2 regions of the Salmonella sp. FC25216 genome follow, and region 2 is predicted to be linked to the other one. Evidence: predicted binding sites of a transcription regulator. Region 2 holds the regulator's gene; the other holds the start of a gene.
What was found. The regulator CRP, encoded in region 2, controls carbon source genes, mostly activating them, when cyclic AMP is high. The targets are predictions, from matches to a motif close to ATGTGANNNNNNTCACAT.
Positions count from the first base shown of each region.

Region 1: mlc (sugar metabolism global transcriptional regulator Mlc) is a predicted target of CRP. The motif match lies at 1,932-1,949, and genes of this name have one in related genera.

Region 1 is NZ_JBDGON010000008.1:13,406-16,825, forward strand. It holds gene bioD (dethiobiotin synthase) at 1-497, opposite strand, end outside; gene mlc (sugar metabolism global transcriptional regulator Mlc) at 623-1,843, opposite strand; gene AC3G3F_RS16580 (LysR family transcriptional regulator) at 1,971-2,870, opposite strand; gene AC3G3F_RS16585 (MFS transporter) at 2,990-3,420, shown strand, end outside.
Region 2 is NZ_JBDGON010000004.1:378,963-382,382, reverse strand. It holds gene AC3G3F_RS10950 (YheU family protein) at 1-55, shown strand, start outside; gene AC3G3F_RS10945 (phosphoribulokinase) at 107-976, shown strand; gene AC3G3F_RS10940 (OsmC family protein) at 1,072-1,476, opposite strand; gene crp (cAMP-activated global transcriptional regulator CRP) at 1,784-2,416, shown strand; gene AC3G3F_RS10930 (YccS/YhfK family putative transporter) at 2,465-3,420, shown strand, end outside.

The DNA.
Region 1 (3,420 bases), on a different contig from region 2:
AATGGCAGTCCATCGTTAGCGACAGCTTGCGCAGTCAGTAGCGCGTGATTAATGCACCCCTCCTGAATCCCTACCACCATCAATACCGGTAATTGTTCCTGTACCACCCATTCGGACAACGGACGTAAATCATTCATCAGACTACGCCAGCCGCCAGTGCCCTCCACAACAACGTGATCCACTTTATCGCTCAGGCTTGCCAGCCCGTTGGACAGCAAGGTGTAATTAATAGGACAGCTATGCGCTACGCTGCTTTCCTCTTCGCTTAACGCGATCGGATTAATCGCCTCATACGGCAATTCCAGAGAAGAGACGCTTTGCAATACCAAAGCGTCTTTGTTGCGCATCCCTTCCGGGGTCTCTTTGCTCCCTTTGGCGACAGGTTTATATCCTGCCACGCTCTTACCACTCGACGCTAACGCTTGTAGTAATGCGCGGGAAACCACCGTCTTCCCAACAGAAGTGTCTGTACCTGTAATAAAGAAACGCTTCAGCATCACTAACTCCACCGTTATGCTTCGAAAATATAAGTCAGGAAAATAATACAGTGGAGAAAGTCTAAGGTATGGCAAGGGCAATCAGCTTGAGTTAGCGCAAATTTTTGTACAACAGTTAAAAAATGTTAACCCTGTAATAGACGAATCAACAAAGAGCCGTTATACATCGCATCTTTTACCAACGCCGCCCCCGCCATCGTGCCCTGGTTGGTAAACTGCGTGCTTTCCACTACCGTGTTCTTACTGTAGGCGGGCAGCGCCTGCTGACGAATACTGTCGGCAATCGCCGGAAAAAGGATATCGGCCGCTTTACTTAGCGGCGAACCAATAAGAATTTTTTGCGGATTAAATAAATTCACCATAATAGCCAGAATGCGTCCAACATGCGCGCCAACGCCGCTAATGATATCTTTTGCTAATAGATCTCCCTGTATCGCTGCCTGACACAGTGAATCTACCGTTAACGGCTGGCCGTGTAGCATTGAACTCATAGACTGATTAAGCCGAAGCTGCGTAAGCTCCAGTACGCTATCGACGCTGGCTATGGTCTCCAGACAGCCATGATTACCGCAATAACAGCGCTTACCATAAGGATCGACCTGGGTATGCCCAATCTCCACCAGGCTGCTACTGCCCGCATGAAGCAAATGGCCGTCGGTGATAACACCCGCCCCCACATTATGATCAATCACCACCTGGATAACGTCGCGCGCACCGCGTGAGGCGCCAAAAAGCGCCTCCGCCATCGTCCAGGCGCTGATATCATGCTGAATGTAAACCGGTACGCCGGTATGACGCTCCAAAGCATCACCTAAAGGCATTTCTTTGACATCCTCATAAAACGGCATCCGATGCACAATGCCGTTTTCGGTATCGATAATGCCCGGCAACGTAATCGCAATAGAGGTCAGACGCTCCAGTTTTTGCTGATGGCGGGTAAAAAACCGATCAACGTGCGTGATAATTCGCTCAAGCAACGGCGTAGCTTCGGTTAACGGCAGCTCCAGACACTCTTCTACCACCAGCTTGCTACTAAGATCGCGCAGCGCAAGGAAAATTTCGCCACGGCTAATACGAATAGATAAATAGTGCCAGGCTTCAGTTTCCACTACCAGCCCGACGGCGGGACGGCCACGACTGCCCACCTCTTTAATTTCAAGTTCCTGAACCAAATGCGCTTCCAGCATTTCGCGGACAATTTTCGTAATACTGGCAGGCGCCAACTGCGCCAGACGAGACAGGTCAATTCGCGATACCGGTCCGAGCTGATCAATCAGGCGATACACTGCGCCAGCATTGGTCTGCTTAATTTGATCGATATGCCCAGGCTGACTATCAGCAACCACCGCTCACTCCCTTTATTTTCGCGCTCCGAAATAATCTGTGTGCTATGGTGAAACACTTCAATACTCGCCGTCAACTTTTTGCTTAGCCGTGTGATTAACTGCACATTTTCACCCTTTTTAAGTAAAATTAATCCTGCCGGGCAGCCATTAATAGCAGTTGGCAAAACCGCTGTACGGCATGACTCTGTTCATGATGCTTTGGCCATACCAGCCACATTTCAGATACGGCGTCTTCTTCCGCCAGAGGGACCCAGCGCATCTCACTCATCTGCACGCGCTTAAAGGATGCCGGCAGAATCGAGACGCCCAGTCCCGCCGCCACCAGACCGATAATGGTCATTGCCTCGCCAACCTCCTGCGTGATGGTCGGCGTCAGGTTATAACGCCGCATCAGGCCGAGAATATCGTCGTAAAGGCCCGTCCCGACATGCGGATCGAAAAAGACGAAAGGCTCTTTCGCCAGCTCTGTCAGACTGACGACCGGCTTTTGCGCCAGCCGATGCTCGCGCGGGATCATTGCCATAAGCGGCTCATGCAAAATCACCTCGCGATTAAGCGTGTCGGGCAGCGGCGTATTACGTAGCAAGCCAATATCAAGTACGCCTTCGTTGAGCGGCGCGATTTGCTCACGCGTATTCATTTCACGCGTTTGCATATGCACCCCCGGGTAGGACTGGCGGAACAGCGAAAAGGTATTCGATACCGCCCGAATAAAAGGCGCTGAAGACGTAAAGCCAATACGGATTTCACCCGCTTCTCCCTGATGCAACCGCTCGGCGCGAGCGGCGGCGTCGTTTACCAGACTCAGGATCTGTCGGCTATCCGCCAGAAACTGTCGCCCGGCGGCCGTTAAGGCTACGCTGCGGTTGGTCCGCGCCAGTAATCGCGCGCCGACCTGCTGCTCCAGAATTTGTATCTGCTGACTCAGCGGCGGCTGCGAGATATTGAGGCGCGCGGCGGCGCGACCAAAATGCAGCTCTTCTGCTACCGCCACAAAGTAACGTAAATGACGTAATTCGATATTCATATTTTTAACGTCTTATTTGAGACAATTAATATATTAGACAGAATATTTTGCTTTTTCTATGCTTTATCTGTCGGTTATACCCGTCTCCTGTTTACGGAGATGTAAAGCAAGGATTTAACGTGAGTCGTACAACTATTCTCGATGACGCCACGGCGAGCGATATCGATGAACAACGCCATTCTCAGCCGGTTCAATTTATTAAACGCGGTACAGCGCCTTTTATGCGCGTCACGCTGGCCCTTTTTTCCGCGGGTCTGGCGACTTTCGCGCTTCTTTACTGTGTTCAGCCTATATTACCGGTACTTTCCCAGGAGTTTGGCGTCTCCCCCGCCAGCAGTAGCGTGTCACTTTCTATTTCTACCGCCATGCTGGCCATCGGCTTACTTTTTACCGGCCCGCTTTCTGATGCGATAGGCCGTAAACCGGTGATGGTCACCGCCTTGTTATTAGCCTCCTGCTGCACATTGTTATCAACCATGATGACCAGTTGGCATGGTATTCTGATTATGCGCGCGCTGATCGGTCTATCGTTAAGCGGCGTCGCCGCCGT
Region 2 (3,420 bases):
GTCTGAATTACATGAAACGGTCAATATTATGCCGAAAAAACAGTTTCGCGAATAAAACGCCTTTGACGGCAATACATTATTATTAAAGCTTAATCATGGAGTTGCCATGTCAGCCAAACATCCGGTGATAGCAGTAACAGGGTCAAGTGGCGCGGGGACCACCACCACCAGCCTCGCGTTTCGTAAAATTTTCGCGCAGTTAAATCTGCACGCCGCCGAGGTGGAAGGCGACAGTTTTCATCGTTATACCCGCCCGGAAATGGACATGGCGATCCGCAAAGCGCGCGACGCCGGGCGGCATATCAGCTATTTCGGGCCTGAAGCCAATGACTTCAGCCTGCTGGAACACACTTTCATTGAGTACGGGCAGACGGGTAAAGGCCAGTCACGTAAATATCTGCATACCTATGATGAAGCCGTACCGTGGAATCAGGTTCCCGGCACGTTTACACCCTGGCAGCCGCTTCCCGAGCCGACCGATGTGCTGTTTTATGAAGGACTGCACGGCGGCGTCGTCACGCCGCAACATGATGTCGCGCGTCATGTTGATCTGTTGGTTGGCGTGGTGCCTATCGTCAACCTCGAATGGATTCAGAAACTGATTCGTGACACCGGCGAACGTGGACACTCCCGTGAAGCAGTGATGGATTCCGTGGTGCGCTCCATGGACGACTACATCAATTACATTACGCCGCAGTTCTCCCGTACCCATATTAACTTCCAGCGCGTGCCGACCGTCGACACCTCCAATCCGTTCGCCGCAAAGGGCATTCCGTCGCTGGATGAGAGTTTTGTGGTGATCCATTTCCGCAACCTGGAAGGGATCGATTTTCCCTGGCTACTGGCGATGCTCCAGGGCTCGTTCATTTCTCACATTAATACATTAGTGGTGCCGGGCGGCAAAATGGGACTGGCGATGGAGCTGATTATGTTGCCGTTGGTACAGCGATTAATGGAAGGCAAAAAAATCGAATAACCGCGTTGAAACGCCCGATGGCGCTACGCTTATCGGGCCTACGGGATAAAAACTGGTAGGTCCGATAAGGCGAAGCCGCCATCAGATAATGATAATCACGCCGCAATCACTTCATACGAATGGGTAATATGGACCGCTTTTTCCAGCATTAGCGCCACCGAGCAATATTTTTCCGCAGAGAGATCAACAGCGCGCGCGACGGCAGCCTCTTTCAGATCGCTGCCGGTAACCATAAAATGCAAATTAATGTGCGTAAACAGGCGCGGCGCGTCTTCCCGGCGCTCGGATGTCAGCTTCACTTCGCAGTTGGTGACATTCTGACGCCCCTTTTGTAGGATCGATACCACATCAATAGCGCTACATCCGCCAGCCGCCATTAATACCATCTCCATCGGACTCGGCGCTTTGTCACCGGAGTTGCCATCCATTAAAATCTGGTGGCCGGAGGAAGACTCTCCGAGGAACGTGAGTCCTTCAACCCACTTTACACGCGCTTGCATATTTCGTAACTCCAATGTTTCAATTTTCCTGAAAGATTACGCGCATACAACAAAACTCGCAATGGAAGGCGACTTGGGTCATGCTGAAGCGAGACACCAGGAGACACACGGCGAAAGCTATGCTAAAACAGACAAGATGCTACAGTAATACATTGACGTACTGCATGTATGCAGAGGACATCACATTACAGGCTACAGTCTATTTTCGTAGCCCTCTTCCCAGGTAGCGGGAAGCATATTTTTGCAACCCCAGAGACAGTGCCGTTTTCTGGCTCTGGAGACAGCTTATAACAGAGGATAACCGCGCATGGTGCTTGGCAAACCGCAAACAGACCCGACTCTTGAATGGTTCTTGTCTCATTGCCACATTCATAAGTACCCGTCAAAGAGCACGCTGATTCACCAGGGTGAAAAAGCAGAAACGCTGTACTACATCGTTAAAGGCTCCGTGGCAGTGCTGATCAAAGATGAGGAAGGGAAAGAAATGATTCTTTCTTATCTGAATCAGGGTGATTTTATTGGTGAATTGGGCCTGTTTGAAGAAGGCCAGGAACGCAGCGCCTGGGTACGTGCGAAAACCGCATGTGAGGTCGCTGAAATTTCCTACAAAAAATTTCGCCAATTAATCCAGGTAAACCCGGATATTCTGATGCGCCTCTCTTCCCAGATGGCTCGTCGCTTACAAGTCACGTCTGAAAAAGTAGGTAACCTCGCCTTCCTCGACGTCACCGGGCGTATCGCTCAGACGCTGCTGAATCTGGCGAAACAGCCCGATGCCATGACGCACCCGGATGGGATGCAGATCAAAATCACCCGTCAGGAAATTGGCCAGATCGTCGGCTGCTCCCGCGAAACCGTTGGTCGTATTTTGAAGATGCTGGAAGATCAAAACCTGATCTCCGCGCATGGCAAGACCATCGTCGTCTACGGCACCCGTTAATCCCGTCAGAATGGCGCGTTTTATCATGCGCCATTTTTGTTTGCATCGATGTGGCGAAGACTGATTTATCACCCAGAGATTAATTACGCACTACGGCAAACGCTGGTGCTGTGCCTGCCTGTGGCTGTCGGTTTATTGATAGGCCAGCTACACCTGGGATTACTTTTCTCTCTCGTTCCCGCCTGCTGCAACATTGCAGGTCTGGATACACCGCACAAACGCTTTTTTAAACGCCTGATCATCGGCGCGTCGCTGTTCGCCGGATGCAGTCTGACAACGCAACTCCTGCTGGCAGAATCCGTCCCCCTGCCGTTGATCCTGACCGGGCTCACGCTGGTGCTTGGCGTGACGGCGGAAATTAGCCCACTTCATGCGCGGCTACTGCCAGCGTCGCTGATTGCCGCCATATTTACCCTGAGCCTTGCGGGATACATGCCCGTCTGGGAGCCGCTGCTTATTTATGCGCTGGGCACCCTATGGTACGGCGTGTTTAACTGGTTTTGGTTCTGGCTATGGCGCGAACAGCCGCTGCGCGAGTCATTGAGTTTGTTATATCGTGAACTGGCCGATTACTGCGAAGCGAAATACAGCCTGCTCACCCAACATATCGATCCGGAAAAAGCGCTGCCTCCCCTGCTGATACGCCAGCAAAAAGCGGTCGATCTCATTACCCAGTGTTACCAACAGATGCATATGCTTTCGGCGCACAACAATAATGATTACAAGCGCCTGTTGCGGGCTTTTCAGGAAGCGATGGATTTGCAGGAACACATCTCCGTCAGCCTGCATCAGCCGGAAGAGGTACAGAAACTGGTAGAACGCAGCCATGCGGAAGAGGTAATTCGCTGGAATGCGCAAACGGTCGCCGCTCGCCTGCGCGTGCTGGCGGATGACATCCTTTATCATCGTCTGCCGACGCGCTTCTCTATGGAAAAACAGATTGGCGCGCTGGAGAAGATTGCCAATCAACATCCTGAAAACCCGGTAGGCCAGTTCTGCTATTG